Regions from separate parts of the Streptomyces sp. NA02950 genome, predicted to be linked through region 4. Evidence: riboswitches for the same ligand, from Rfam matches in the RefSeq annotation. Region 4 holds a riboswitch; each other region holds the start of a gene.
The links. Region 4 has a riboswitch for thiamine pyrophosphate ahead of thiO (glycine oxidase ThiO). Riboswitches for the same ligand answer to the same signal wherever they lie in the genome.
Positions count from the first base shown of each region.

Region 1: another riboswitch for thiamine pyrophosphate. It lies ahead of thiC (phosphomethylpyrimidine synthase ThiC); the one in region 4 lies ahead of thiO (glycine oxidase ThiO).
Region 2: another riboswitch for thiamine pyrophosphate. It lies ahead of HUT19_RS11470 (thiamine ABC transporter substrate binding subunit); the one in region 4 lies ahead of thiO (glycine oxidase ThiO).
Region 3: another riboswitch for thiamine pyrophosphate. It lies ahead of HUT19_RS36210 (hypothetical protein); the one in region 4 lies ahead of thiO (glycine oxidase ThiO).

Region 1 covers NZ_CP054916.1:4,684,875-4,692,448, reverse strand. Annotated here, with positions in the region: gene HUT19_RS20465 (metallophosphoesterase) at 1-1,082, shown strand, start outside; gene HUT19_RS20460 (hypothetical protein) at 1,274-2,125, shown strand; gene HUT19_RS20455 (type 1 glutamine amidotransferase domain-containing protein) at 2,352-3,053, shown strand; gene HUT19_RS20450 (helix-turn-helix domain-containing protein) at 3,031-3,543, opposite strand; gene HUT19_RS20445 (DUF4440 domain-containing protein) at 3,544-3,951, shown strand; gene thiC (phosphomethylpyrimidine synthase ThiC) at 4,015-5,781, opposite strand; TPP riboswitch at 5,774-5,890, opposite strand; gene HUT19_RS20435 (YibE/F family protein) at 5,970-7,493, shown strand.
Region 2 covers NZ_CP054916.1:2,755,976-2,763,549, forward strand. Annotated here, with positions in the region: gene HUT19_RS11455 (LOG family protein) at 1-932, shown strand, start outside; gene HUT19_RS11460 (ABC transporter ATP-binding protein) at 971-2,008, opposite strand; gene HUT19_RS11465 (iron ABC transporter permease) at 2,009-3,622, opposite strand; gene HUT19_RS11470 (thiamine ABC transporter substrate binding subunit) at 3,715-4,785, opposite strand; TPP riboswitch at 4,781-4,885, opposite strand; gene rlmN (23S rRNA (adenine(2503)-C(2))-methyltransferase RlmN) at 4,935-6,041, opposite strand; gene HUT19_RS11480 (XRE family transcriptional regulator) at 6,169-7,416, opposite strand.
Region 3 covers NZ_CP054916.1:8,358,970-8,366,543, reverse strand. Annotated here, with positions in the region: gene HUT19_RS36220 (MXAN_6230/SCO0854 family RING domain-containing protein) at 1-857, opposite strand, end outside; gene HUT19_RS36215 (DUF1963 domain-containing protein) at 1,141-1,923, shown strand; gene HUT19_RS43610 (DUF1963 domain-containing protein) at 1,881-2,021, shown strand; TPP riboswitch at 2,102-2,195, shown strand; partial or broken gene HUT19_RS36210 (hypothetical protein) at 2,346-2,678, shown strand; gene thiM (hydroxyethylthiazole kinase) at 2,738-3,550, shown strand; gene thiE (thiamine phosphate synthase) at 3,561-4,289, shown strand; gene crtI (phytoene desaturase family protein) at 4,493-6,046, shown strand; gene HUT19_RS36190 (phytoene/squalene synthase family protein) at 6,043-7,047, shown strand; gene HUT19_RS36185 (DUF5914 domain-containing protein) at 7,044-7,574, shown strand, end outside.
Region 4 covers NZ_CP054916.1:6,837,658-6,845,231, reverse strand. Annotated here, with positions in the region: gene thiE (thiamine phosphate synthase) at 1-650, opposite strand, end outside; gene HUT19_RS30090 (Rv2175c family DNA-binding protein) at 751-1,116, opposite strand; gene HUT19_RS30085 (NAD(P)/FAD-dependent oxidoreductase) at 1,241-2,422, opposite strand; TPP riboswitch at 2,654-2,767, shown strand; gene thiO (glycine oxidase ThiO) at 2,765-3,976, shown strand; gene thiS (sulfur carrier protein ThiS) at 3,973-4,173, shown strand; gene HUT19_RS30070 (thiazole synthase) at 4,177-5,061, shown strand; gene HUT19_RS30065 (SRPBCC domain-containing protein) at 5,161-5,619, shown strand; gene pknB (Stk1 family PASTA domain-containing Ser/Thr kinase) at 5,709-7,574, shown strand, end outside.

The sequences.
Region 1 (7,574 bases), 2.2 Mb from region 4:
CGCAGGCGCGCGTGCCGCGGAGCGCGTCACCGGCGCCCGGGGCACCCTCCGCGCCCGTCTCCCCGGCGCCCGCGCCCACTCCGCCCACGCCGCCCGCCCAGGCGCCGCCGCGCGAGTACACGCCGACCGAGCGGCTGCCCGTCATGGGCCCGGGCCACACCGTCCCGGACACCCCGCTGGTCCCCCCGCAGGACCGTCCGACCGTGGCGTTCACCCCGGTGCCCGAGCCCGAGGAGGGGCCGCTCGCCGAGGGCGGGGGGCCCGGCCCGCTGTACGTCGTGGGCGATGTCCACGGCTACTACGACGAGCTGCGCGAGGCACTCGCCGCCGAGGGCCTGATCGACGCCAAGGGCAACTGGTCCGCGGGCAACACCCGGCTGTGGTTCCTCGGTGACTTCACCGACCGCGGCCCGGACGGCATCGGGGTCATCGACCTCGTCATGCAGCTCTCCGCCGAGGCCGCCGCCGCCGGGGGCTACTGCAAGGCGCTGATGGGCAATCACGAGCTGCTGCTGATCGGGGCCAAACGGTTCGGGGACACCCCCGTCAACTCCGGTGCGGGCACCGCCTCCTTCCAGGCCGCCTGGCTGCTCAACGGCGGCCAGCGCAGCGACATGGAGCGGCTGGAGGACCACCACCTCCAGTGGATGTCCCGGCTGGACGCGATGGCCGAGGAGGACGGCCATCTGCTCGTCCACTCCGACACCACCGCCTATCTGGAGTACGGCGACTCGATCGAGGCGGTCAACGACACCGTGACCGAGACGCTCCAGCGCAGTGACGCCGACGAGTGCTGGGACCTGTTCCGCAAGTTCACCAAGCGGTTCGCGTTCCGGGACGAGGACGCCGGTCCGACGGCCGTCCGCGAACTGCTCGACGCCTACGGCGGGCAGCGCATCGTCCACGGCCACAGTCCGATTCCGTATCTGCTCGGCGAGGTCGGCTCGGAGGACGACGAGGACGGCGGCGCACCCGTCGTCGAAGGGCCGCACGTCTATGCCGACCAGCTCGCCGTGGCCATGGACGGCGGCGTCACAATGGCCGGAAAACTGCTGGTTGTGCAACTTCCGCTGGACGACTGAGGGTTCAGCGAACGCTTTCGTGGGCAGGTAGAGAGTTTCACCGGCGCGGGAGCAATTCGCGAAACTTGCTGTCACCCCGCGCCGGATCGGCTCTACCATCGGCTTATCCGTCGCAGGCTCTCCTCCGTTTCCGCCCGACTGCCCGGTGAAAGCCGGGCTTCAAGGCCTTACGGAGTATCGGGGGATGCACCATGACAAGCGCTCCGCACCTGCTGACCGAGGACCGCCCGGAGTTCGAGCGCGTTCTCGACGAGGCGCTGCGTACCGCGGACCTTCATCCGGACCTCACCGGCACGGGACGGCTGACCGCCGACCAGCTGCGCACGATGGCGCTCAGCGCCTCGACCGCCATCGCGGCGTGCGCCGCGCCGGAGTACCAGGACTTCGTGGAGGCGCGCGCCCGGCTGCGCGAGCCCGCCCCGCCCCTTCCGCTTTCCGGAGGAGTGGGGACGGCGGCGGATGAGGAGGGTCCGGTGGGCCTCGCCGGGGCCGTGCAGGACGCCGCGGGGGCGGGGCTGGTGGCCATGCTCGCCGTGCTGGCCCCGGTGCTCGCCGGGACGGCCGCGATCATCTTTCTGCTCGTCGGCTATGTGCTGAGCGTGCTGGACCCCGAACCCTCCATCGCCCACCCCATGGTCACCGCGGGCTGGTTCTTCGCCGCGCTCGCCGCGGCGGCCATGCTGATCGCCGCCGTCGGTCTGCTGCTGACCGCGCTGCGCAACGGCTCCAGCGCGATAAGGGGCGGGGCGCGCAGTGAGCAGATGGAGGAGATGGACCGGGCGAAGGAGGTGTGGCGACGGGCCCTGATGGAGCGTGGTGTGCTGCCGTTCCTGAGCGAGGCGCTGGCGAATCCGTCGGCCCCCGCACCGGCCTCCGGGGCCTACGTCCCCAGCAGGTCGGAGGCGGTCGGCCGGACCCCGCACCTGGGGTACAGCCGCCCCGGTTTCAGTACGGACGACGAGGGGCCCAAGGCCCGCCCGCGCTACAGCAGCCCGGACTACAGCAGCCCGGACTACGGCGGCCCGGAGCACCAGCCCGACTAGGCGGGCTCGACGGACCTCACTTCCAAGGCCCTCCGATGGCCCTGGCCCCCTCGGGCGGGCTCCGGCCCGGCTGAGGGGGCGGGCCGGATGCGGACACGGTTCCAGCATGACCCCGTCCCACCGCACCGGCCACCCGGCCGCGTTGCCGCCCGAATCCGCCCGGTCTAGGCTCGAATTGACCAAAAGGTGCACCTCGATCGATGACATCGGCAAGAGGGGCGATGGGATGCCTGCGACGAAGAAGATCCTGGTCGTCGTCACCAATGTCGACGAATACGAGAAGACCGGGATGCGGACGGGGCTGTGGCTCGGGGAGCTGACCCATTTCTGGGACGTCGCCGAGCGGGGCGGCTACAGCATGGACATCGCGAGCCCGTCCGGCGGGAAGGTTCCGATCGACCCGGAGAGCCTTTCCCATGAGGCGCTGAACGAACTGGGCACCGGCAAGCACTATGCGGACCGGGCGTACATGGATCAGCTCGAGGACACCAAGAAGATCTCCCAGGTGGACCTGGAGGACTACGACGCCATCTACCTCACCGGCGGCCACGGGGTCATGTTCGACTTCCCGCAGAGCCAGGACCTGGAGGACCTGATGGCGCGGTTCTACGAGACCGGCCGGGTGGTCTCGACCGTCTGCCACGGTGCGACCGGGCTGCTCAATGTGGTGCTGAGCGATGGGGAACCCCTGGTCAAGGGACGGCGGGTGACCGGCTTCTCCTGGCCGGAGGAGGAGCTGGCGCAGCGGGCCGACGCCGTCCCGTACAGCCTCCAGGAGGAGTTGAAGAAGCTCGGCGCCGACTACAGCACGGCCGCGGAGCCGTTCGACACCTATGTGGTCGAGGACGAACGGCTGATCACCGGTCAGAACCCGGGCAGCGCACGGGCGGTGGCCGAGGCGGTGGTCAACCGGCTGGCGACCGCCTGACCGGCGGAGGACCGGACGGCGGCGGTGCGGCGGCGGAGGCCAGCCGCAGCAGGGTCTCCCCCGTGGCGTACAGCTCGATCAGCAGGGGGCGCAGCGCCCGGCCCGCCTCGGTCAGCGCCCAGCGGGTGCGCACCGGGAAGCCGCGCTGTCGCTCCACCGCCACCAGACCGCGTTCCCGCAGGGCGCGGAGTCGGTCGCTGAGCACCTTGGCGGACAGCTCCGGCAGCAGGGCCCGCAGCTCGGTGAAGCCGCGCGGCCCGCCCATCAGCTCGCGGAGCAGCAGGGTCGTCCAGCGCCCCGAAATCGCCGCGAGCGCGGCCTCGACCGGGCAGTCCGGCTCGGGCCGGCGGGTGCGGCCGGACGAGCTCGGCACCAGGTCGCCGTCCCAGTCGTCCCCGTCGTCGCCGTCGTCGCCGTCGTCGCCGTCGTACCCGTCGGCGGAATGGCTTTCTCCTTGGTGACCCACGTCGGCGGCGGCTAGGCTGACCATATGACACATTCCCCCCGTGTGCGGCTGGCGACCGAGGCCGCCGGTCATCCCCATGCCTTCGCCGAAGCCTTCAACACCTTCGACCCCGAGGCCCTCGACCAGGTCTACGAACCGGACGCGGGTTTTGTCCCCGAGCCGGGCCGTATGCTCACCGGGGCCGAACGGCTGCGCGCCAGCGAGGAGTTCCTGCGGCTGCGGGTGCCGATCCGGGTCACCCCCCGCCACACCTACACCGTCGGCGACCTCGCCCTCCTGATCATGGACTGGACCGTGGAGGGCACCGCGGCCGACGGCAGCGAGGTCCGTATCGAGGGCACCGCGACCGATGTCGCCCGCCGCGGCCCCGACGGCTACTGGCGCTACGCCCTCGACATCCCCTTCGGCACGGCCCCCGCCGCACCCTCCTGACCCGGAAGCCCACCGCCGAGCGGCCCCGGCCCTGATCGGGGCCGCTCGGCGGGGCCGCCGGGGTCAGTCCGCGATCGGCAGATAGACGCGGTTGCCCGCTTCGGCGAACTCACGGGACTTCTGGAGCATCCCCGCCTCGATCTCCTCGCTGGAGCCGCCGTCCGTCCCGAAGCGCTCGGAGATGTCCCTGCTGATCTTCATCGAGCAGAACTTCGGTCCGCACATCGAGCAGAAGTGGGCCGTTTTCGCGGGTTCGGCCGGGAGCGTCTCGTCGTGGAAGGAGCGCGCGGTGTCCGGGTCGAGGGCCAGGTTGAACTGGTCCTCCCAGCGGAACTCGAACCGTGCGTCGGACAGTGCGTCGTCCCACTCCTGGGCGCCCGGGTGGCCCTTGGCCAGATCGGCGGCGTGCGCGGCGATCTTGTAGGTGATCACGCCGGTCTTGACGTCGTCGCGGTCCGGCAGGCCCAGATGCTCCTTGGGGGTGACGTAGCAGAGCATCGCCGTGCCCCACCAGGCGATCATCGCCGCGCCGATGCCCGAGGTGATGTGGTCGTAGGCGGGGGCGATGTCCGTGGTGAGCGGGCCCAGGGTGTAGAAGGGCGCCTCCTCGCAGATCTCCTGCTGGAGGTCGACATTCTCCTTGATCTTGTGCATCGGGACATGGCCCGGGCCTTCGATCATGGTCTGGACGCCGTGCTCCTTGGCGATCCGGTTGAGCTCACCGAGGGTGCGCAACTCGGCGAACTGCGCCTCGTCGTTGGCGTCCGCGATCGACCCCGGACGCAGTCCGTCGCCCAGCGAGTAGGTGACGTCATAGGCCGCGAGGATCTCGCAGAGCTCCTCGAAGTGCGTGTAGAGGAAGCTCTCCTTGTGGTGGGCCAGACACCACGCCGCCATGATCGAGCCGCCGCGCGAGACGATGCCGGTCTTGCGGCGGGCGGTCAGCGGTACGTAGGGCAGCCGGACGCCCGCGTGCACCGTCATGTAGTCGACGCCCTGCTCGGCCTGCTCGATGACCGTGTCCTTGTAGATCTCCCAGGTCAGCTCCTCGGCCTTGCCGTCGACCTTCTCCAGGGCCTGGTAGAGCGGCACGGTGCCGATGGGGACGGGGGAGTTGCGCAGCACCCACTCACGGGTGGTGTGGATATTGCGGCCGGTGGACAGGTCCATGACCGTGTCGGCGCCCCAGCGGGTCGCCCAGGTCATCTTCTCGACCTCCTCCTCGATGGAGGAGGTGACGGCGGAGTTGCCGATGTTGGCGTTGACCTTCACCAGGAATCGCTTACCGATGATCATCGGCTCGATCTCCGGGTGGTTGACGTTGGCGGGCAGGACGGCCCGGCCCGCCGCGATCTCCTCCCGGACCACCTCGGGGGAGACGTTCTCGCGCACCGCCACGTATTCCATCTCGGCCGTGATCTCGCCCCGCCGGGCGTAGGCGAGTTGGGTGACCGGGGCACCGTCCCGGCCGCGGCGCGGCTGGCGCGGACGGCCGGGGAAGACCGCGTCGAGATTGCGCAACCCGCCCCGGGGCGAGGTGTGTTTGAGCCCGTCGTCCTCGGGGCGGACCGGACGTCCCGGGTACTCCTCGGTGTCGCCGCGGGCGACGATCCAGTTCTGCCGCAGCGGGGCCAGCCCGCGGCGGACGTCGGTGTCGATCTGGGGGTCGGTGTACGGGCCGGAGGTGTCGTAGAGCGTCACATCGCGGCCATTGGTGAGGTGCACCCGGCGGACCGGGACCTGGATGTCCGGGCGGGAACCCGTGACATATCCCTTGTGCCACCCGATGTCGGTGGCGTTCTCGCGCATGCGTGCATCCTGCTGAGTCATGAGACCCACTCCCTACGCCGGCATTACCCGGTAACAGGTTCAGCGGTCGGCGCAGCTGTCGCGTCAGCGCCCTCTCAGCCCGGTGCTCCGAGCTCCCGCGTTTGCAAAGGTGCCCCCACGCTAACGGTTCTCCGGCGGAACTGAACAGGGGGGCCGTTCCTCTCCCGGCGACTTGCGATGATGCAGGCGTGACCTCCACGCCTCAGCACCCCCCGGCCGGACGGGACAGCACGCCCGGACCGCCGCCCGCCCACGAGCACCACGACGACGGCCGTCACGACAGCCGTCACGACAGCCACGGCCATGCACACGGCACTGGCCACGGCCACGGTCATGGGCACGGCCACGGCCCGGCCACCCCCGTCTCCGCCCGCCTCCGCAAGGTCATCGCGGCGGTGCTCATCCCCTTCGCCGTGGCCGTGACCGCCGGGCTGATCGTGCTCTGGCCGGGCGGCACTCCCGACCACTCGGCGGCGCAGCGCAGCGGACTCGGCTTCGATCAACAGACCGTCTCCGGACGGGTGGTGAAGGTCGAGGAGGTCAACTGCGCGGACGTGGGCGCCCAGCCGCAGCAGCCCAGCGAACCGGGGCAGGGCGGCGCGGCGCGGAACGGGAGCGGCGGCGGCGCGGGAGGCGGGAAGGGCCGCTGTGAGAGGGCCACCGTCGAGGTCACCTCGGGCAAGGACAAAGGCCGCCAATTCCCCGAAATCATCCAGCCCAACGCCTCACGGAAGCTCAGCGCCGGACAGGAACTGAAGCTGGCGTACGCGCCCAAGGCGCCAAAGAACCTCCAGTACTCCGTCTCCGACGTCGACCGGTCGATGCCGATGGCACTGCTCGCCGGGCTCTTCGCCCTCGCCGTGGTGGCGGTCGGACGGCTGCGCGGGGTCTTCGCGCTGGTGGCGCTGGCCATCAGCTTCGGAGTGCTGACGCTGTTCATCCTCCCGGCGATCCTCCAGGGCTCCAATCCGCTGGTGGTCGCGGTCATCGGGGGCAGCGCGATCATGCTGCTCGCGCTGTATATGTGCCACGGGCTGACGGCCCGGACATCCGTGGCCGTCCTCGGCACCCTGGTCTCCCTGCTGCTGATCGGCGTGCTGGGTTCGGTGTTCATCGGCTGGGCGAGTCTGACCGGCAACACCGACGACCAGACCGGTCTGGTGCACGGCCTCTATCCGGACATCGAGATAAGGGGACTGCTGCTGGCGGGCGTCATCATCGGCTCGCTCGGGGTGCTGGACGATGTGACGGTCACCCAGACCTCGGCGGTGTGGGAGCTGAGGGACGCGGACCCCACGGCCGGCCGGCGGAAGCTCTACGCGGCGGCGATGCGTATCGGGCGGGACCACATCGCGTCCGTCGTCAACACGCTGGTGCTGGCCTACGCGGGCGCGTCGCTTCCGCTGCTGCTGCTGTTCTCGATCGCGGACAGCGGTGTGGGGACGGTGGCGACGAGCGAGATCGTCGCGGAGGAGATCGTACGGACGCTCGTGGGCAGCATCGGGCTCGTCGCCTCGGTGCCGGTGACCACGGCGCTGGCCGTGCTCGTGGTCTCCGCGGACCGCACACCGCTGGGCTCGGCGCCGCGCGGAGGTCTCGCGGGCCGGGCGGACCGGGCGACCGGGGCGGACCGGGCGGAGGTGCCGGGCCAGCCGGGGCCGCGCGGCGGCCGGGGCGGGCGCGGAAAGCGCCGCCGGGCGCGGACGCGTTGAGCCTCGGGGCACAGGAACTCCCCCTACCAAACGGGCATATCTGGCGTATCCGAACCTACGGGGCGCACCGGGCCGCCGCCC
Region 2 (7,574 bases), 4.1 Mb from region 4:
ACCCCGAGGCCGCGGCGAAGGTGCGGGCCGGGGGCGCGCTGGTCTTCCCGCCGCTGCCGGACCTGCCGTTCGACCCATACCGCGGCACGCTCTACTCCCCGGCGGAGCTGTTCGAGGGCCTGGCCGCGGAGGGCTACGAGCGGACGCCGGACGCGCTGGCCTACACCTGGTTCCAGCGGACCAGGACGGACGGCGACATCTTCGGCTCGATGCTGCGCGCCATCCACGACGACGCGGTCTCCGACGCCCTCGACGAACTCCTCACCGGCACCCGGGTGGTGGGTGTCATGGGCGGACACGCGCTGAAGCGCGGCTCCGACGGCTACGCGGGCGCCGCCCGGCTCGGCCGGACCCTCACGCGGGCGGGGCTGACGGTCGCCACGGGCGGCGGTCCGGGCGCCATGGAAGCGGCGAACCTGGGGGCCTACGCGGCGCCGTTCGCGGATCCCATGCTGGACGAGGCGCTGGAGCTGCTCACCAAGGCGCCCTCGTTCACCCCGTCCATCGGCGCCTGGGCCGATGTCGCGTTCGCGGTCCGGGAGCGCTGGCCGGACGGCGGCACCTCGGTCGGCATCCCGACCTGGTTCTACGGCCATGAGCCGCCGAACGCGTTCGCCTCGCACATCGCGAAGTACTTCGCCAACGCCACCCGTGAGGACGGTCTGCTGGCGCGGTCGACCGCGGGCGTGGTCTTCCTGCCGGGCGCGGCCGGGACCGTGCAGGAGATCTTCGACAACGCGACGCCGAACTACTACGAGTCGCGCGGGGAACCGACCCCGATGGTGCTCGTGGACCGCGACCACTGGACGCGGCGGCTGCCGACCTGGCCGCTGCTGGAGGCGCTCGCGGAGGGCCGTTCCATGAAGTCCCGGATCGCGCTGGTGGATTCGGTGGACGAAGCACCGGACGCGCTGGCCGCGCTGCGGGGCTGAGACGGCGTCAGTCGTTCGGGGAATGGCCGGGCCGGTCTTCAGGCATCCGGCTCCAGCACCACCACCTCCGCCGCGTCGAAGGCCGCCCCGACCCGCTCCCCCGTCCCGGGGGCGTCGCGCAGCGCGCAGGACGCCTCCAGGCGGGGGGCGCCGGAGTCGGACGGCCGGAGGACGAGCGCCACCCGGTCGCCGCGGAAGGTGCGCGCGGCCACCGTGCACTCCAGCCCGTCCCGGGGGTCCGTCAGCCGTACCCCGGCCGGGCGGACCAGCAGCCGGCACGGGCCGGACCGGGTCCCCGGCGGCACGGGCAGCTTCCCCCAGCAGGTGTCGGCCACGGCGCCGCGCACCGTGGCCTCGACCACGTTGTCGAAACCGAGGAAGCGGGCGACGAACTCGCTCGCGGGCCGCTGCCACACCTCCAGCGGGGTGCCGCTCTGCGCGATCCGGCCGCGGTCCATCACCACCACCCGGTCCGCGAGCGCGAACGCCTCCCCCTGGTCGTGGGTGACCGCCAGCACCGTGGTGCCCAACCGGCCGAACAGCTCGCGCAGTTCGACCACCAGCCGCTCCCGCAGCCCGCGGTCGAGCTGGCCCAGCGGCTCGTCGAGCATCAGCAGCCGGGGCCGCGGGGCGAGGGCCCGGGCCAGCGCCACCCGCTGCTGCTCACCGCCGGACAGCGAGTCGACGGCGCGCCGCTGGGCGCCGGGCAGCCCGACCAGGTCCAGCAGTTCGGCGACGGTGCGCTCGGTCTCCGTACGCCCCGCCCGGCGCATCCGCAGCCCGAAGGCGACATTGCCGCCCACGTCCCGCTGCGGGAAGAGCTGGTGGTCCTGGAACATCAGGCCCACTCCGCGCCGGTGGGCGGGGACGCCGGTCTGGTCGCGGCCCGCGAGCCAGACCCGGCCCGCGTCGGCGCGCTGGAGCCCGGCCACCACCCGTAGCAGGGTGGACTTGCCGCTGCCGCTCGGCCCCAGCACACACACCGTCCGGTGCTCGGCGACCTCCAGGTCCACGGCGGCCAGCGCGTCATGGCGGCCGAACCTGACCGACACCCCGTCAAGGCGCAGCAGCGTCATTCAGAACTCCCCGGAACGGTCGGTGCGGATGCGCTCCAGCGCCACCAGGGACGCGGCGCAGACCAGCATCAGGATCGTGCTCAGCGCCATCGCCTGCCCGTAGCTGAGCTCACCGGCGCGGCCCAGGAAGCGGGCGACGGCCACCGGCAGGGTCGGGTGGTCGGGCCGGGCGATGAACACCGTCGCCCCGAACTCGCCCAGCGACACGGCGAACGCGAAGCCCGCGGCCACCGCCAGGGCCCGCCCCACCAGCGGCAGGTCCACCTCCCGCCAGACGCGCAACGGGGAGGCGCCCAGCACCGCCGCGGCCTCGCGCAGCCGGTGGTCCACCGCCCGCAGCACCGGCAGCATGGTCCGTACCACGAACGGCACGCCCACCAGGGCCTGGGCCAGCGGCACCAGGATCCAGGAGGCGCGCAGATCCAGCGGGGGCTCGTCCAGGGCGATGAGGAAGCCGAAGCCGACGGTGACGGCGGAGGTGCCCAGCGGCAGCATCAGCAGCGCGTCGAACCCCCGCACCAGCCTGCCCGCCCGCCGGGTGAGGGCGGCGGCCGCGAGACCGCCCACGACCAGGGCGATGACGGTGGAGACGGCCGCGTACCGCAGGGAGTTCCCGACGGCCTCCAACGGGGCCACGAAGAACGTTCCGCCGCTGTCGGCCGCCGACTGGAGTGCCCGGTAGTAGGTGAACCCGTAGCCGTCGGGCCCGTGGAGCGAGCGTTCCACCAGCACCGCGAGCGGGGTCACGATCAGCAGCGCGGCGACGGACAGCACACTTCCCAGCAGCGCCCACTGCGCCGGTCCCTGGGGGCGGCGCGCGGTGCGGGCGGGGTCGACCAGCCGCAGGGCGCTCTCCCGGCGCCGCACCGTCCACGCGTGCAGGGCCAGCACACCCCCGACCGCCGCGAACTGGACGAGGGTGAGCACCGCGGCGGTCGGCAGATCGAGCAGCTGCGCGGTCTCCCGGTAGATCGCCACCTCCAGGGTGGCGTAGCGCGGGCCGCCGAGGATCTGCACCACCCCGAAGGAGGTGAAGGTGAAGAGGAAGACCATCAGGGCCGCGGCGGCCACGGCGGGTGCCAGCGCGGGCAGGGTGACCCGTCGCCAGGCGCCCAGGCGGCTCGCGCCGAGCATCCGCGCGGCCTCCTCCTGTCGCGGGTCGAGCTGGGCCCACAGCCCGCCCACGGTCCGTACCACCACCGCGTAGTTGAAGAAGACATGGGCGAGGAGGATCGCCCAGACCGAGGTGTCCAGCCGCACCCCCCACAGCTCGTCCAGCAGTCCGCCGCGGCCGAGCAGCGCCAGGAACGCCGAGCCGACAACAACGGTGGGCAGGACGAAGGGCACGGTGACCACCGCCCGCAGCAGTCCCTTGCCGGGGAAGGCGAAACGGGCGAAGGCATAGGCGCCGGGCAGGGCGATCAGCAGGGTCAGGGCGGTGGAGACGGCGGCCTGCCAGCCGGTGAACCACAGGATGTCCACCACGGCCGGATCGCCCACCACCTCCGGGATCCGGCCGATCCGCCACCGGCCGTCGGCGCGCAGGCCCCGGGCGACGATGGCGGCCACCGGATACGCGAAGAAGATCCCGAAGAACGCGAGGGGCACGGCCATCAGGGCGAGCCGCAGCGCCGCACCGCGCGGATCGCGCCGCCGCGGCCCCGGCCCCCGCTTCTCCTCGGTCTCCCCGGTGGTCTCGGCGGTCCCTACAGGACGAGCGAGGACCATGCCTTGACCCACGGCTCACGGTTCTTGGCGATCTTCTGCGGGGACAGGATGGCCGGATCGGCGATCTCGACCCCGTACCGGGTGAAGAGCTCGGGCAGCTTGACGTCCTCGCGCGCGGGGTTGACGTACATATTGAGCGGAACGTCCGCCTGGAACCGCTTGCTCAGCAGGAAGTCCAGCAGCGCCTTGCCGCCCTTGGGGTTGGACGCGCCGTTCAGCAGCCCGGCGAATTCCACCTGCCGGAAACAGGTTCCCGTCGCCACCCCGGTCGGAGCCTTCGCGGGCTTGGTCTTGGCGTCCGCCACCCCGGCGGGCGGGCTGGAGGCGTAGGAGACGACAAGCGGCTTGTCGCCCTTGCCGCCGCCGGAGAAGCGGTCGAAGTACGCCTGCTCCCAGCCGTCGACGACCTCGACCCCGTTGGCCCGCAGCTTCTTCCAGTAGCCCTTCCAGCCGTCGTCGCCGTACCTGGCGGCCGTGCCGAGGAGGAAGCCGAGGCCGGGAGAGGAGGTGGCCGCGTTCTCGGTGACGAGCAGGTTCTTGTAGGCGGGCTTGGTGAGGTCCGCGAACGTCCGGGGCGGCGCCAGCCTCTTGTCGGCGAAGTACTTCCGGTCGTAGTTGACGCAGATGTCGCCGTAGTCGACCGGGGTGACGCGGTGCCGGTCCGCGTCCAGCTGGAGCGCGGCCGGGACCTTGTCCAGGCCCTTGGCCCGGTACGGCGTGAACAGGCCGTGGTCGAGCGCGCGGGAGAGCAGGGTGTTGTCGACGCCGAAGAAGACATCGCCCTGCGGATGGTCCTTGGACAGGATGGCCTGGTTGACGGCCGAGCCCGCGTCACCGCCGGTCTGCGTGCGCACCGTGTATCCGGTCTTGTCGGTGAACTCCTTGAGCACGGACTTGGAGACCGCGAAGGAGTCGTGCGAGACCAGGGTCACGGTCTTGGAGTCCGCGCCGCCGGAGCTTTGGGAATCCTCCCCGCAGCCCGCGAGGGCCATCAGGCCGAGCGAACCGGCGAGGGCGGTGCCGATGGCACGCCGGAGGTGGCTGTTCATGCTGATGCTGACTCCCTACGCCGGTATGACCCGGATCAGGTCCGAGGGTCTGCGGCCGTGCCGCACTCTCAGCGCCCTGAGCGCTCCCCTGTCGGAATGTTCATTTGTACGACGGTGCGACGTCGCGAAGGCACGGTATCAGCCGTCGTTCAGCGCTCCGTGGCCGCCAGCTGCCCGCAGGCCCCGTCGATCTCCTGCCCCCGGGTGTCCCGGACGGTCACCGGCACACCGTGCGCCTCCAGGGCCGCCACGAACGCTTTCTCGTCCTCGGGGCGGGAGGCCGTCCACTTGGAGCCGGGCGTCGGGTTGAGCGGGATCAGGTTGACATGCACCCGGTGGCCCTTGAGCAGCCGGCCGAGCAGATCGGCCCGCCACGCCTGGTCGTTGATGTCCTTGATCAGGGCGTACTCGATGGAGATCCGGCGGCCGGACTTCTCCGCGTACTCCCACGCGGCGTCCAGGACCTCACGGACCTTCCAGCGCGTGTTGACCGGGACGAGGGTGTCGCGCAGCTCGTCGTCGGGGGCGTGCAGCGAGACCGCGAGCCGGCACTTGAAGCCCTCGTCGGCGAAGCGCAGCATCGCCGGAACCAGTCCGACGGTGGAGACGGTGATCCCGCGCTGGGACAGGCCAAGACCGTCCGGCTCGGGGTCGGTGAGCCTGCGGACGGCGCCCACGACCCGGTTGTAATTGGCCAGCGGCTCGCCCATGCCCATGAAGACGATGTTGGACAGCCGGGCCGGACCGCCGGGGATCTCGCCGTCCCGCAGCGCCCGCATCCCGTCGACGATCTGGTGGACGATCTCGGCGGTGGACAGATTGCGGTCCAGACCCGCCTGGCCGGTGGCGCAGAACGGGCAGTTCATCCCGCAGCCCGCCTGGGAGCTGATGCACATGGTGACCCGGTCCGGGTAGCGCATCAGCACGGACTCCACCAGCGTGCCGTCGAAGAGCCGCCACAGGGTCTTGCGGGTCGTGTCGTCGTCACAGCTGATGTGACGCACCACGCTCATCAGGTCCGGAAGCAGCCCGCCCGCCAGCTTCTCGCGCGCGGCGGCGGGGATGTCCGTCCACCGGGCCGGATCGTCGGTGTACCGCGCGAAGTAGTGGCGCGACACCTGACCGGCCCGAAAGGGCTTCTCCCCCAGCGCCGCGACGGCCTCTCGGCGCTCGGCGGGGGTGAGGTCGGCAAGGTGCCGCGGGGGCTTCTTGGCCCCGCGCGGCGCGACGAAAGTGAGTTCTCCGGGCTTAGGCATGGTCCACCCAGTGTCGCAGATCGATTCCTGTGACCTGCGGCCGTCGCCCCGGAGGGTGGTCGTTGACGGTCGTTGTTGGTCGTCGTTGGCCGCCCTCGGACGGCCCCCAGACGGCCCCGCCGTCGCCCTACGAGGGAAGGAATCCAGGCTTGGCCTGGCCGAGGTCTCGCAGGTGAGACAGGTACTCCTGTGCTGCTGGCTCGGTCGCGTACCGTTTCTTGACCACGGCCGCCAGTTCCCGGCTGGTCATGATGAGCGACGGAACAGACTGCCGCTCCCCTTGAAGTGCACGCTCGCCATGGATCAGTGCCTGTTCGAGGTCTCCCTCTCGGGCCGCCGTCACACCGAGCGTGACCCGCGCTTCGGCGTTCCGCATCGGGCTGCGCTCCGTGCCATCGAAGTCCGTACCAGTCCGCAGCACCTCATCAGCCAAGGTGCGGGCGAGCTTGTCTTCGCCGACGAGCCGATAGCAGTCCATCGCGTAGAAGTCGAACTTCGCCGGATCCACCACGAAGTGGTGATCGAGGTTGTCAGGGTGCGGCATCCCTTCAAGCAGGCGCCGCCCGCGGTCGAGAGCAACCTCTGTCTGCCGACGGTCGCCGAGACGGGCCCACGCCTTGGCTTCCTGGGCAGCGAGCTGCACAGCCACGCTGTGGTTCCCCGCTCGCTCGGCGCCCGCTTGGGCCGCAGCGATGACGCCCCGGTAGTCGCCCGTGGTCAGCGCGAACCACGCGCGCATCTCATGCGCCCAGCCCGCCACCTCCGCGTGATCAGACTCAGTCGCCAACGAGAGAGCCGCGCGGCGGGTGGACTCCGCGGCGTGGCGGTCACCGGAGTCGTATTCCACACAGCCGACGAGAAGAGCCAGCCAGCCGGAAAGCGCCAGCACCTCACGATGCTGTGCGAGCGTGAGGTTCTTCGAGGTGAGGTCGACGACGCGCTTCAGCCATTGGCGCCCCTCCAGGAGGAGCTGTTCGCTCGGCAAATGCGGATACTCCGAGCAAAGGCGATCCGTGGTCATGCGGAGCGCATCCAAGGTGGCATTGTCCACGTCGGATCGGTTGAGGCGACTGACAATTTCGAGCGTCTCCATGCCACTCGCAACAAGGATTTCCGCATCGCCATTCCGACGTGACGGCGCAGGAAACAACGCGTGCGTCACGGTCCCGAATGTGGCCGCGATGATGGGGCGGTAGAACTCTCCGGGCATGGCCCCGGACTCCCAGCGCTTCCACTGGCGCACCATGCTGTCGTCGGCTGGCAGCTCCGTCGAGGCATGCGCCCTCATCGCCTTGACCGCGTCGAGCTGGGACCAGTCACGCGCCATCCGCTCCGCTGCGATACGTCGCGCCCATGCGGGCCTGCCGTCGCTCATCTCGCCCTCCTCCGGGTATCTACCGCGAGTCTGGTCCGTCGGCCGAGGGGACACGCAAGAGGACAGAACGGTGACACCTCAAGTGTCCCCTGTCCGATCCTGCTGCCCCTTCGCTGTCACTTATTTCGAGTGGCGCGACCTGTCATGGTTATTTCAGA
Region 3 (7,574 bases), 1.5 Mb from region 4:
CGCGCCGCCACCTCGGGAAGCACCTGGGCGCGGGTCTCCGGTGCGCGCAGCAGCCACGCCAGGACACGCGCCTTCGTCTCGCGCCCGGGCAGGGTCGTGGGAAGCCACTCCAGGTCGGCGCGGCCGCACGCCTCGAGCAGTGCGGCGAGGTCATCGGCGTCTTGCGGGGACAGCGCGGCGGTACGGCTCAGCAGGCGGCCCGTTTCCTCGTGGACGGCGTGCCGACGGGCCGCCATGTCGCCGCCGAGGGCGAGGACACGCAGCCGCTCGGGCAGTGCGCGGTGGCGTCCGGCCTCGGGCCGCGGCGGGGCCGGACGCAGGAACGGGTCGTCGTCGGAGATGGCGCGGTAGCAGATCGGGCAGGCGGCGAAGTCCGATCCGTCGAAGCACCGGCGGCACACCAGATGCGCACACGGCGAGACGGCGTGGACGGTGCCCTCGCTTCCGCACAGCACACACGGCTGCCGCGGATGCTGTGCCAGCAGGGTCAGCACCCGGTCCACGTAGCAGGCCGTGGTGTCGTGCGGCGTGCTGTCGGGGAACCGCCGGAAGATCGGGGTGTGGTCGCGATCGGCCCCGAGCGCCCGGTCGATGTCGGCGAGCAGGGTACGTCCGGCGACGGCCATCGCCGTGGGGCCGCTCCCGGTGAGTGCTTCGCGCAGCGGCGCGGACAGCACATAGCCGCGGTCGAGGAGGTCGGCCTCGAGCAGGACCACACCGGCGAGCACCTCCGGGGACACCGGCCCGGACGCCCGGTCGTGGGCGGGCAGGAACACCGCGCCCCGACGGGCGAGCAGCACCTCGGCGACACCGCGGAGTTCGGTCCGGGCATACGCGGCACGGGTGGTGGCGGTCATGCTGAATCCCCCTTGTCCGACGGCCCCCGCCGACGGAAAACAGCCGCGCCCGCCGGTACGGGCGGGCGCGGCGTGAAGCCTTGGAGCGGGCGGAAGTGCGGTGCGCTGGTTGTCGTAGTAATCGAGTGAGAAGGAAGCACACCTGAGAGCCGCCCGCTGCGCAGAACGTACCAAGACCGGCGGTGCGTTCGCAGCGCTTTTCCCGTCGGGTGGCGGGCGTCACGCGGCGCCTCCCCTCCGGGAGCGGGAACCCGGGGCGGGGCTGTCGGCGCCGGTGACCACCATGGTGGGTACGGACACCCGTGAGAACACCGGGCCCGATGCCCTGCACACGCCGGCCCGCACCCACTTGCCCACCGACCTGGCCGACCGCTGGACGGCGCTGCTGCGCCCGGCCGCCCACCTCCGGGCGGCCGGTGCGGGCGATCCGGTGGGCGGTCAGCTCGGCGGTCTGCCCCGGCTGCCCGAGGACATGGAGTGGCCCGTCTGGGGGGCTCACGGCCCGCTGTCGTTCGTGGCCGTGGTCGACTGTGCCGCGCTGCCCGTGGACGAGCTGGACATCCCGCTGCGCCCCGAGGGCCGGCTGGCCTTCTTCTACCTCGAGGACGAGGAGTGCGAGGCGGTGGTGGACACCTGCGATCCGGACACCTGGGCCGGTGCGCGGCTGCTGCATCTGCCGCCCGGGTCCGCCGGCTTCCCCGAGCGGCCCGCTCCCGAGGGGCTCACCCCGTTTTCCGGCCGTGCCGCTGACGGCCCGGGTGGCACCGAGCGCCCGGACTCCGAATCGACCGCGCTGAGGGCCGCGTTCGGGCTCGGCGCGCTGTCCGTCATGGAGCGCTACGCCCATCCGGTGCGCTCCGGCACGTTCCAGGAGGCGCTGTGGGACCACCGGGCCGGGGCCGCGCACCAGATCGGCGGGCACGCCGTGTGCAGGACGCCGTGGAGATCACGGTCGCCAAGGCGGCGCTGGGCGACGAGGTCGGCTGGGAGGACCCGCGGGTGGAGGAGGAGGCGGCGCGGTGGGTGCTGCTGGCCCAGTTCGACTCCGACGAGGACACCGGCATGATGTGGGGTGACGGGGATGTCCTGTACTGGCTGATCCGCCCCGAGGACCTCGCCGCGGGCCGTTTCGAGGCGGCCGTGTTCACCTGGCAGTGCGGCTGACGCTCCGCTGGGCCGTGGTGGCCCCGCCGACCGCCCTCGGAAAGGGCGCCATGGATCGAAGGGTTACGCTGGGGCCGCCTTACCCGGACACGGGGTGCCCCTGCGGGGGCTGAGATCACACCCGTCGAACCTGAACCAGTTAGCACTGGCGGAGGGATGTCACCCATGTCATTGCCGCATGCCCCCGGCGGCCCGGCGGCCACCGCCCCGGCCTCCGTCCACGACGGACGGATGCCCGCCTCCCCGGGGGATCTGCGGGTCGAGGCCCGCGGTATCGCACCCGTGCCGGAGACCCACCGCTACGGCGGGCCGGGACGGCTGTTCGGCTACTGGATCCCCGGTTTCGTCGCCGTCGTGGCCGTGGACTGGTTCGCCCGGGCCCGGCCCCGCGGTGGCGCGCCGGTCGACCTGGCCACCGAGAACGCCCGCCCGCAGCCCTGGTGGCCCGCGCTGCCGGCGTTCGCGGCCGCCTTCGCCGCGGCGGTACCGTTCATGGACACCAGCCTGTACACGGGCCCGGTGGCCGAGGCGCTGCACGGCGCCGATCTGGCCTACTACACCGCCTTCCTCGCGGCACTCCTGGTCTACGCACCGCTCAGGATGCGCCGCCACGCGCCCGCCGGGGAGCCGCGCCGCCTCGGCCCGGTGCCGGAGTGAGGTCCGGCGCCGCCCCTGTCCCCCCGCCGCCGTCCCGACCCCTTCCGGAGCGTTCCGCCATGGACCCTTCCACCGCCCCCGAGCACACCGCCTTCGCCGCGCACGCCCTCGCCCGGGTGCGCGACACCACCCCGCTGGTGCAGTGTCTGACCAACGCGGTCGTGACCGGATTCACCGCGAACGCGCTGCTGGCCCTGGGTGCCTCCCCCGCGATGGTGGACATCCCCGAGGAGGCCGGGCCGTTCGCCGGGATCGCGTCAGGCGTGCTGGTCAACGTGGGCACGCCGCACGCGGAGCAGCGCACCGCCATGGCCGAGGCGGCGCGAGCGGCCGGAGCGGCCGGGACCCCGTGGGTGCTGGACCCGGTGGCCGTCGGCGCCCTGCCGGTGCGCACCGGGCTGGCGCGGCGGCTGCTGGAGCTGCGGCCCACCGTGATCCGCGGCAACGCCTCCGAGATCATCGCCCTGGCGGACGGCGGTGACGGGGGCCGCGGAGTGGACTCCGCGCACGAGGTGGAGGCGGCACGGCAGGCCGCCGAGGCGCTGGCGCGCACCACCGGCGGGGTGGTCGCCGTGTCCGGTCCGGTGGACGTGGTCACCGACGGCACCCGGCACGCCCGGATCGCCAACGGGGACGCGCTGCTGACCCGGGTCACCGGCGGCGGCTGCGCGCTGGGGGCGGTGATGGCGGCGTTCGCGGCGTTGGACGAGGACCGGTTCGCCACCACGGTGGCCGCCGTGGCCGTGTACACCGTGGCCGCCGAGCTCGCCGCGCGGGAGGCGTCGGGCCCCGGGAGTTTCGCGGTGGCGTTCCTGGACGCCCTCGCCGCGCTGGAGCCGTCGGAGCTCACCGAGCGGGCGGCGATCTCATGAGCGCGGTCTCATGAGCGGCGCCCCGAGCCCGTCGTCCGCGGCACGGCCGGTGGATCTGTCGGTGTATCTGGTCACCGACACCGCCCAGTGCGCCGCCCACGGCCGGAGCGTGGCCGAGACCGTGGCCCGCGCCGTGGCCGGTGGGGTCACCGCGGTGCAGGTGCGCGAGAAGGACGCGGACGGCCGGGACTTCCTGCACACGGTGCTGGAGGTGGCCGCGGTCCTTCCGGAGCCGGTGGCGCTGATCGTCAACGACCGGGTCGATGTGTTCCTGGCCGCGCGGGCCGCCGGTGCCCGGGTGACGGGTGTCCATGTGGGTCAGTCGGACCTGCCCGCCTCCGCCGTACGGGAGCTGATCGGCGGAGAGGCGGTGCTCGGGCTCAGCGCGGGCACGCCCGGCGAGGTGCGGGCGGCGGCCGAGGACACCGCCCGTGTCGACCATGTGGGCATCGGGGCCCTGCACTCCACCCGCACCAAGGCGGACGCGCCGCCCGCCCTCGGCCACGACGGCTTCGCCCGGCTCGTGCGGCTCAGCCCGCTGCCCGCCGTCGCCATCGGCGGTGTCACCCCGGCCGATCTGCCCCGGCTGCGGGCCGCCGGTGCGGCGGGCGCGGCCGTGGTCTCCGGGGTGTGCGCGGCCGAGGACCCCCGTTCGGCCGCCGCGGCCTACGCCCACGCGTGGCGGAACACCACGCCGGTTGGGCCAAAGGGGTGCGGGGGCGACACGGCCACCCTCTGAGCGGGCACATCTCCTGATGCGACGGGTCGTCGGACCGTATGTCCGTCGGAGGTGTCGAAGATGTCGGAGGTGGCGGACCGCCTGATACGGCTGCCGCCACCGGGCCGTGTCAGGAGAGGAAGTGCCATGCGCCGCACCGCGGGAGAACGGAGCCCGGCCCCTGCCGTGGACCCGGAGGTGCCCGCGCCCGGGAGCGGCGGCCGATGAGGACGGTCAAGGGACGCACCGACCATGTGGTGGTGGTCGGCGCGGGACTGTCCGGGCTGGCGGCCGCACTCCATCTGCTGGGTGCCGGACGCCGGGTGACCGTCGTGGAGCGAGCCACCCTGCCCGGCGGGCGGGCCGGACGGACCGAGCGCGGTGGCTACCGGATGGACACCGGCCCGACCGTGCTGACCATGCCGCATCTGATCGAGGAGGCGCTCGCCGCCGTCGGCGACCGGCTCACCGACCGGCTGGAGCTGATCGGCCTGCACCCGGCCTACCGTGCTCGTTTCGCCGATGGTGAGCACCTCGACGTCCACACGAGCGCCGCCGCCATGGAGGAGGAGGTCCGCCGGTTCGCGGGCCCCCGCGAAGCGCTCGGCTACCGGCGGCTGCGGGCCTGGCTGGAGCGGCTCTACGTGGTCCAGATGCGGCGTTTCATCGACACCAACTACGACTCCCCGCTCCAGCTCCTCCATCCCGATCTGGCACGGCTCGCCGCCCTCGGCGGCTTCGGACGGCTCGACGCAACTCTCGGCCGCTTCCTCGACGACGAGCGGGTGCGCCGCGTGTTCAGCTTCCAGGCGCTGTACGTCGGGGTGCCGCCCGAGCGGGCGCTGGCCGCGTACGCCGTCATCGCGTACATGGACACCGTGGCCGGGGTGTATTTCCCGCGCGGTGGTATGCACGCCCTGCCGCGCGCGCTGGCCGCCGCGGCCGCCGACGCGGGTGCCGAACTGCGCTACCGGCACCGGGTCACCCGGCTGGAACGCACCGGGGACCGTGTCACCGCCGTCCTCACCGACCACGGCCGCATCCCCTGCGACGCGGTGGTCCTCACCCCCGATCTGCCGGTCTGCTACCGGCTGTTGGGGCGACGGCCGCGCCGCCCGCTGCGGCTGCGCCACGCACCATCGGCGGTCGTATTGCACGCGGGCACCGACCGCACCTGGCCCCAGCTGTCGCACCACACCCTCTCCTTCGGCGCGGCCTGGCGGAGCACCTTCGACGAACTCACCCGCGCCGGGCGGCCGATGACCGATCCGTCCCTGCTGATCACCCGCCCGACCACCCACGATCCGGGCCTCGCCCCGCCCGGCCGCCATCTGCACTACGTCCTCGCGCCGTGCCCCAACACCGCTATCGGGCCCGGTCCGCGCGCGTGGCGGGAGCTGGCACCCCGGTACCGCGACGGTCTGCTGACCGAGCTGGAGCGCCGCGGCCTGGCCGGGCTCGGCGCCGCCATCGAGGAGGAGTGCCTGGTCACCCCGGCCGACTGGGCGGCCGATGGGCATGCGGCGGGCACCCCCTTCTCCGCCGCGCACACCTTCGCTCAGACCGGCCCGTTCCGGCCCCGCAATCTGGTGCGCGGAGTGGCCAACGCGGTACTGGCCGGATGCGGCACCACACCCGGTGTGGGGGTGCCGACGGTCCTGCTCTCCGGCAAGCTGGCCGCCCTCCGGATCACCGGGCGGCCGTCGGCCACCAGAAGGCCACCGTCCCGCGCCACCGCCCGGCCACCCGCCCTGACCGGCAAGGTCGGTGGCGCATGACCGCACGGGAGCTGGACGCCGCGGGCATCCTCGACCCGGCGCTGCGCGCCGCGTACACCCGCTGCCGGGCGCTGAACGCACACCACGGCAAGACGTATTTCCTCGCCACCCGGCTGCTGCCGGTGGCCCGCAGACCCGCGGTGCACGCCCTGTACGGCTTCGCCCGCTGGGCCGACGACATCGTGGACGACCTGGGGAGCGACGCCGGTCCGGCCGAGCGCGGCGCGGCGCTGGACGCGCTCCAGGTGCGGCTGACCACCGGGCTGCGCACCGGCGGCAGCGACGATCCGGTGGTACGGGCCCTGGCGCACACCGCCGCCGTGTACGGCATCGACCACCGGCACTTCACCGACTTCATGGCCTCCATGCGCAGCGATCTGGACGTGACCGACTACCCCACCTACGGCGATCTGCGCGCCTATATGCACGGCTCCGCGGCCGTCATCGGGTTGCAGATGCTGCCCGTGCTCGGCACCGTCGTACCGCGCGCGGAGGCCGCCCCGCACGCCGCCGCCCTCGGTGTCGCCTTCCAGCTCACCAACTTCCTGCGGGACGTGGGCGAGGACCTGGAGCGCGGCCGGGTCTATCTGCCCGGCGATCTGCTGGCCGCGCACGGCGTGGACCGGGCGCTGCTGGAGTGGAGCCACGCCACCGGTGTCCACGATCCGCGGATCGTGGCCGCGCTGCGGGCCGCCGCCGACCTCACCCGCGGGGTGTACCGCGAGGCTGCCCCCGGTCTGGCGATACTCGACCCGGTCTCCCGGCCGTGCATCCGCACCGCCTATGTGCTCTACGGCGGCATCCTGGACGCCATCGCGGAGGACGGCTACCGCGTGGTGCACCGCCGCTCGGTCGTCCCGCGCCGCCGCCGTGTCGCGGTCGCGCTGGACGGCCTGGGGCGGGTCGCGGCCGCCCGGCTGCGGGCCCGCACCGGCCGGACCGGGGAGCAGGTGCCGTGCGCAACGCCCTCTTTGACGTGTGTACGGGAGGACGTCGTATGACCTTCCTTCACATCCGGCGCGGACGCTACGCCCTGCAACTGCGCCACGGCCCCGTGCCGTGGGAACGGCAGCCGCCCACCTGGCGCGAGGCCCGACCCGCGCTCATCGGCGACGCGCTGGCCCGCGCCCGGGCCCGGCCCGGCGGCAACTGGTTCGTCCTGGCCGCCGCGCGTGACATCCGGCCGGGGCGGCCGTTCGGCCGGAGCGTGGCCGGTGCCGAGGTGGTGGCGTGGCGGGGCGCCGACGGCAGTCTGCGGGCCGGGCCCGGGGCGTGTCCGCATCTGGGCGCCCCGCTCAAGGACAGCCCGGTGCGCTGCGGCACCCTGATCTGCCGCTGGCACGGACTCGCCCTCGACGGCGGGCCGTTCGCGGGCTGGGAGCCCTTCCCCGCGTACGACGACGGGGTGCTGGCCTGGGTGCGGCTGGACAGGGCCGGTGGGGAACACCCGCTGGAGCGGCCGGTCGTCCCGGTCAGACCGCATCCCGCCCGCGCGGTCAGCGCCGTCTACACCGGTGTCGGCCGCTGC
Region 4 (7,574 bases):
GCCGGGTCGTCGGCGGCCGTGATCGCCCGGACCACCACGATCCGCCGCGCCCCCGCCTCCAGCACCTCGTCCAGGTTGGACGCGTCGATACCGCCGATGGCGAACCAGGGGCGGGAGGGGCGCAGCGCGGCCGTGTGGCGCACCAGGGACAGCCCCGGGGCGGGGCGGCCGGGCTTGGTGGGGGTGGGCCAGCAGGGGCCGGTGCAGAAGTAGTCGACGCCGGGCTGGGCGACCGCCGCGTCCACCTCCGCCTCCGCATGGGTGGAGCGCCCGATCAGCACGTCTCGGCCGAGGATCGCGCGGGCCGCCGGAACGGGAAGGTCTCCCTGGCCCAGATGGAGGACATCGGAGTCGATGGCGTGGGCGACGTCCGCGCGGTCGTTGACCGCCAGCAGCTTGCCGTGGCGGCGGCACGCCTCGGCGAAGACGGCCAGGTGGTCCAGCTCCTCGGCGGCCTCCATGCCCTTGTCCCGGAGCTGGACGATGTCCACCCCGGAGGCCAGTACGGCGTCCAGGAACTCCGGCAGGTCGCCCTGGCGCTTCCGGGCGTCGGTGCACAGATACAGCCGCGCGTCGGCCAGCCGCTCGCGAGCGGACGAGCCGGCGGACAGGCTTCCGTGCGAGCCGGCGGACGGGCTGGTGGCGGTCATGGTGCGGCGGTCCCCCCGGGTCGGCGGCGTACGGGCTGGGGACGATGACCCCGCCCGTACGCCGAGGTGGTGGTGCGTGGTGCGTGAATGCGTAGTGCGGTCAGACGGCCAGGGCCTGTGCCCGGCGCTTCACTTCCGTGCCGCGATTCTCGCGCAGGGCCCGCGCCGGGGTGCCGGGCAGGCTGGGGTCGGGGGTGAAAAGCCACTCCAGCATCTCTTCATCGCTGAAGCCGTCGTCCTTCAGAAGCGTCAAGGTCCCCACGAGGCCCTTGACGACCTTGCCGTCACCGATGAACTCCTCGGGCACCTGGAGCACCCGGTTCTCGCCACGGCGTACCGCGATCAGCTGGCCCTCCTTGACAAGCTGCCGGACGCGGGTCACCTCGACACCGAGCTTCTCGGCGGCGTCGGGGAGGGTGAGCCAGGCGGGGACGAGAGCATCGATCTTTGCGTCAATCTCGGTCACGGAACAAGCCTGCCATCTGGGACTGACAGTGGATAGCCGGGTGTCCGCCGCGCGGGCCGCCCCGACCCGACCGCCGGGCCCCCGCCGCCGGGTCCGCCCGCGTCGGCCCGGCGGTCGGGAACGGTCAGGAAACGGCGGACTTCAGCGGCACCGAGGGGTCCATGGCCCGTACCCGGTCCAGCCGGGCGCCGCGCTCGATCAGCCTGCGGCCCTGGGCCAGATCGCGCGGACGGCCGACGGCCAGCAGAGCGACCAGGGCCCCCTCCCGCAGCCAGCAGACCGCCCAGGACGCCCCGGCCGGATCACCCCGCCACACCAGTTCGTCGGCCTCCGAGTGGTGCCCCGCGTACTGGACGAACCGCCCGAACTGCTCGGACCAGAAGTACGGCACCGGGTCGTAGACCGCGACCGCGGTGTGCGCGGCCGTCCGGCTGCCCACGACGTTGGCGGCCACCGTGCGCGGCCCCTGGAGCGCGTTGTCCCAGTGGTGCACCAGCAGCCGGGTGCCGTAGCGCGCGGAGGGGAAGGACGCGCAGTCGCCGACCGCGTAGACGTCCGGCACCGAGGTGCGCAGCCGCTCGTCGGCGGCCACGGACCGGTCGTCCGCCAGGTTCACGCCGGAGCCCGCCAGCCAGTCCGTGGCGGGCCGCGCGCCGATGCCGACGACCACCGCGCCCGCCCGCAGCCGGGTGCCGTCACCGAGCAGCAGCCCGCTCTCGTCCACCGCGTCCACCCGGGCGCCGGTGACCAGGGTGGCGCCGTAGTCCGCGTACCAGTCGGCCATGGGGGCGGCGACCTCGGCCGGGAGGGCGCCCGCCAGCGGCCGGTCGGCGGCCTCGACGACGGTCACCGCGCAGCCCGCCTCCCGGGCGGCGGTGACGAACTCCGCGCCGATCCAGCCCGCCCCCACGACCACGATCTCGTGCTGCCGGGCGAGCACCGGGCGCAGCCGCTCGGCGTCGTCCAGGGTGCGCAGCAGATGGACACCGGGGACGCCCTCGCTGCCGGGCAGGGCGATCGGCTCGGCACCGGTGGCGAGCACCACGACGTCGTACGGCACCGGCCCGGACTCGGTCTCCAGCCGCCGGTCGCCGCTGCTCAGCGCGGAGACCGTGACACCGAGCCGCAGCTCGATGCCGAGCGCCTGGAAGTCCACGTCGAACGCCGACCCTTCGGCCTTGCCGAGCAGCACGGCCTTGGACAGCGGCGGCCGGTCGTACGGCTGGTGGGGCTCCGCGCCCAGCAGCAGGATCTCCCCGGCCCAGCCCTCTTCGCGCAGCGCGACGGCGGTCTGCACTCCCGCCATGCCCGCGCCGACGATCACCACACGCTGTCCGCTGCCCACTGTGGACGTCGACCTCGTCGTCTCATCGCTCACACGATCACTGTATGGCGGTGTGCGGGACGGACCGCAGAGCGCGGGGCGAGATCTCCCATTCACGATCGGTGAAAGGCATACGGCAGGTTGTTGCCGTGATTCCCGGCTCGCCCGGTTCGCCCTTCCGGGCCGTTCGAGGCTCGTACTAGTGTGGCGCCACAGAGCACTCGCGGGAGTTCGGACGCACCGGGCTGAGAGGGAGGCTGGGGCGGCCTCCGACCGTATGAACCTGATCCGGGTCATACCGGCGAAGGGAGGGGCAGCAAGCCCATGCGCACATCGGGGACCCATGCGAGCACCAAGGGAACGCGGAGCTACGACGCCCTCGTGATCGGGGGCGGCATCATCGGGCTGGTCACGGCCTGGCGGGCGGCCCAGCGCGGGCTGCGGACCGCGCTGGCGGACCCGGCGCCCGGCGGCGGGGCGGCCATGGTGGCGGCCGGGATGCTGGGATCCGTCGGGGAGTTCCGGTACGGCGAGCACGCGCTGCTCGATCTCAATCTCGCGTCCGCGGCCCGCTATCCGGAGTTCGTGGCGGAGGTGGAGGAGGCGGGCGGCCAGGAGGTCGGCTACCGCGACTGCGGCACGCTCATGGTGGCGCTCGACGCCGACGACCGCGCCCATCTGCGCGACCTCCATGAGCAGCACCAGCGCTACGGGCTGGACGTGGAGTGGCTGACCGGGCGCGAATGCCGCCGTCTGGAACCGATGCTGGCACCGGGCGTCCGCGGCGGGATGCGCGTCGACGGCGATCACCAGGTGGATCCGCGGCGGCTGGCGGCGGCGCTGCTGCGCGCCTGCGAGCGGGCCGGTGTGGTCGTCCACCGCGTCCTCGCCGAGCGGCTGACGGTCGCCGGGGACCGCGCCACGGGCGCGGAGCTGGCCGACGGTACCCGGATCCGCGCCGGGCAGACCGTGCTGGCCGCCGGAAGCCTCAGCGCCCGGCTGGCGGGGTTGCCCCAGGAGGTGCTGCCGCCGGTGCGCCCGGTCAAGGGCCAGGTGCTGCGGCTGACCGTGCCCGCCGCCTACCGGCCGTTCCTGTCCCGGGTGGTACGGGCCGTGGTGCGCGGCACGGACGTCTATCTCGTCCCGCGCCTCAACGGCGAGCTGGTGATCGGCGCGACCTCCGAGGAGCGCGGCTGGGACACCACGGTCACCGCGAGCGGGGTGTACGAGCTGCTGCGCGACGCCCATGAGTTGCTCCCCGGCATCACCGAACTGCCGCTCGTCGAGACCTGTGCCGGGCTGCGCCCCGGCTCCCCCGACAACGGCCCCTTCCTCGGGCCGACGTCGCTGCCGGGGCTCCAGATGGCCACCGGCCACTTCCGCAACGGCGTCCTTCTCACCCCGATCACGGGCGATGTCATGGCCGAGGCGCTGACCGGCGGAGAACTCCCGCCGGTGGCCCGCGCGTTCACCCCGCACCGGCTCGACGGCACCGCACGGCCCTCGATCAACGCACTCCAGGAGCAGCCCGCATGACCGTCTCCGTAAACGGGGAGCCCCGCGAGATCGTCGAGGGCACCACCCTCGACCGGCTGGTGGCCACCCTCACCCAGGCGCCCTCGGGCGTCGCCGCGGCCGTCAACGAGACCGTGGTACCGCGCGGCCAGTGGCCGGTGACGGCCCTGGGCGAGGGCGACCGTGTCGAGGTCCTCACCGCGGTCCAGGGAGGCTGACCGATGGCTCCCACCACGACGGACACGACGACGGACACGACCACGCACACCACGCACACCACGACGCCCGGGGCCGGAGGCACGGCGCCCGCGCCCGCCGCCGACCCGCTCACCATCGCCGGGACCGACTTCGGCTCCCGCCTGATCATGGGCACCGGCGGGGCGCCCAGTCTGGAGATCCTGGAGAACTCCCTGCTCGCCTCCGGCACCGAGCTGACGACGGTCGCGATGCGGCGACTGGACCCCACCGTGCAGGGTTCGGTGCTCTCCGTGCTGGAGCGGCACGGCATCCGCGCGCTGCCCAACACCGCGGGCTGTTTCACCGCCGGGGAGGCCGTGCTGACCGCGCGGCTGGCCCGTGAGGCGCTGGGCACGGACTGGGTGAAGCTCGAGGTGGTGGCCGACGAGCGCACCCTCCTCCCCGACCCCGTGGAGCTGCTGGACGCCGCCGAGACCCTGGTGGACGACGGCTTCACCGTGCTGCCGTACACCAACGACGACCCGGTGCTCGCCCGCAAGCTGGAGGACGTGGGCTGCGCCGCGATCATGCCGCTGGGCTCGCCCATCGGCTCCGGTCTCGGCATCCGCAATCCGCACAACTTCGAGCTGATCGTCGATCGGGCCACCGTGCCGGTGATCCTCGACGCGGGCGCGGGCACCGCGTCGGACGCCTCGCTCGCGATGGAGCTGGGCTGTGCGGCGGTGATGCTCGCCTCGGCCGTCACCCGGGCGCGGGAGCCGGTGCTGATGGCGGCGGCGATGCGGCACGCGGTGGAGGCGGGGCGGCTGGCCCGCCGGGCGGGCCGGATCCCGCGCCGCCACTTCGCGGAGGCGTCGTCCCCGGCGGAGGGGCTGGCGGCGCTGGACCCGGAGCGGCCCGCCTTCTAGGTGACGGCTTCCAGACCGGTGACGGCTGCCAGGGGCCGGCAGCGGCGATGGGGCGTCCCGGAGACGCCCCGCCTACCGTGGAAGCCGGAGGTGGTCGCCGTGACCGTGACCGTGGCCGACCGGATCGAGCGCGAGGTGTACGTCTCCGCGCCCATCGACCGGGTGTGGCGGGTGCTGACGACGCCCGAGCACATCCGCGCCTGGTACGCCTCCGGGGGCTGCGAGCTGGACCTGCGCCCCGGCGGCACGCTCCGCTTCCGCTGGGACGAGCACGGGGAGTTCCACGGCCGGGTGGAGCGGGCGGTCCCGGACGCCCTCTTCCGCTTCCGGCTGGCCCATGAGCCGGACCGGCCCGGCACCGAGGCGGCCACGGCCACCCTGGTGGAGTTCCGGATCTCCCCGGAGGGCGAGGGCACCCGCCTCCGCTTGACGGAATCCGGTATCCGCTCTCTGGAAGTCTCCGACGAGGTGAAGGCCCAGCACGCCGAGTACGCCGCGCTGGCCTGGACCTCCGCCCTCGAGGAGCTGGCCGCCCTGGCCGCCGCGTCGCACAACTGACGCGCGGGTGTCACTGTTCGGCTTCAACTCCGCCCCCACCTGGGGCAGGCGGTCGGAGCCGGCCGGGACGGTCCGTAAAATGCTCTCTCGTGGATACGACGCTCCAGGACCCCCTTGTCGGGCAGGTGCTCGACGGCCGCTACCGCGTGGAGGCGCGCATCGCCGTGGGCGGGATGGCGACGGTCTACCGCGCCGTCGACACCCGGCTCGACCGCGTCATCGCCCTGAAGGTGATGCACCAGAGCCTCGCCACCGACGCCGCCTTCGTCGAGCGCTTCATCCGCGAGGCGAAGTCCGTGGCCAGACTCGCGCACTCCAATGTGGTCGGCGTCTACGACCAGGGCACCGACGGTGTGCACGTGTATCTGGCGATGGAGTACGTCGCGGGCTGCACCCTGCGTGATGTGCTGCGCGAGCGCGGCGCCCTCCAGCCGCGTGCCGCGCTCGACATCCTGGAACCGGTGCTCGCCGCGCTCGGCGCGGCCCACCGGGCCGGGTTCGTGCACCGCGACATGAAGCCGGAGAACGTGCTGATCGGGGACGACGGCCGGGTCAAGGTCGCCGACTTCGGTCTGGTGCGGGCGGTGGACACCAACACCAGCGCCTCCACCGGCACCGTCCTCGGCACCGTCTCCTATCTCGCGCCCGAGCAGATAGAGAACGGCACGGCCGATCCGCGGGCCGATGTGTACGCCTGCGGTGTGGTGCTCTACGAGATGCTGACCGGCTCCAAGCCGCACGGCGGCAGCACCCCGGCGCAGATCCTCTACCAGCACCTCAACGAGGACGTTCCGCCGCCGTCCGCCCTGGCCCCCGATGTGGCGCCCGAACTGGACTCCCTGATCGCCTCCGCCACCGCGCGCGAGATCACGCTGCGCCCCGCCGACGCCGTCGCGCTGCTCGGCCAGACCCGCTCGGCCCGCGCCGCGCTGACCAACGCCCAACTGGACGCGGTACCGCCGCAGGCCAGGGAGGAGGGCACGGACAGCGGCTCGGAGAACCGGACGACGGTGATCCCGCGGCCCGCCGCCGGAGCCGGCGATCAGGACCAGCTCCACCGCACCAGCCGCCTGGAGCTGCCGCCGGACCCGCCCGAGCGGCGGGGACGCGGCAACCGAGACCGTGACCGCGGCGGCCGGATGCCACGGCGCGGGATCGTGACGATCATCGCCGGGGTGCTGCTGGCCCTCGGGATCGGCGTCGGCGTCTGGTACATCAACTCCGGGCAGTTCACCAAGGTCCCCCCGGTGCTGAAGATGACACAGGCGAAGGCCGAGAAGAAGCTGCACGACACCGGTCTGGACGTGAAGGTCGTCTCCGAGTTCAGCGATGTGGTCGACAAGGGCCGGGTGATCAGCACCAAGCCCGGTGTCGGTGCGCGCATCCGCGACAACGGCACCGTGACGATCCGGGTCTCCCAGGGGCCGGAGCGGGCCGAGGTGCCCAATGTGGTCGGCACCACACTCGCCGAGGCGAAGAAGAAGATCGCCGACCAGGGGCTGACGGTGGGCCGGATCACCCGGAGCTTCAGCGACGAGACCGCCCAGGGCTCGGTGCTGTCCACCAACCCCCGTGAGGGCTCCGTGCGCCGCCCCGACACCCCCGTGGCGATCGTGGTCAGCAAGGGACCCAAGATCGACATCCCGGACGTGATCGGTGACATGCTCGACGACGCCCGGTCCGAACTGAACGACGAAGGCTTCAAGGTCAAGATCGCCGAGCAGCGGGTCTTCTCCGACGAGGACAAGGGCGCGGTCGCCCGGCAGTCCCCGGGGGACGTGGCCGCCAAGGGCGACACCGTGACGCTGACGCTCTCCAAGGGCCAGGAGATGATCGAGGTACCGGATGTCGAGGGCATGAGCATCGACGACGCCACCACCGAGCTGGAGGACGCGGGTTTCGAGGTCGATGTCGACAAGCCGCTGTTCGCCGGGGACACGATCAAGGACCAGTCG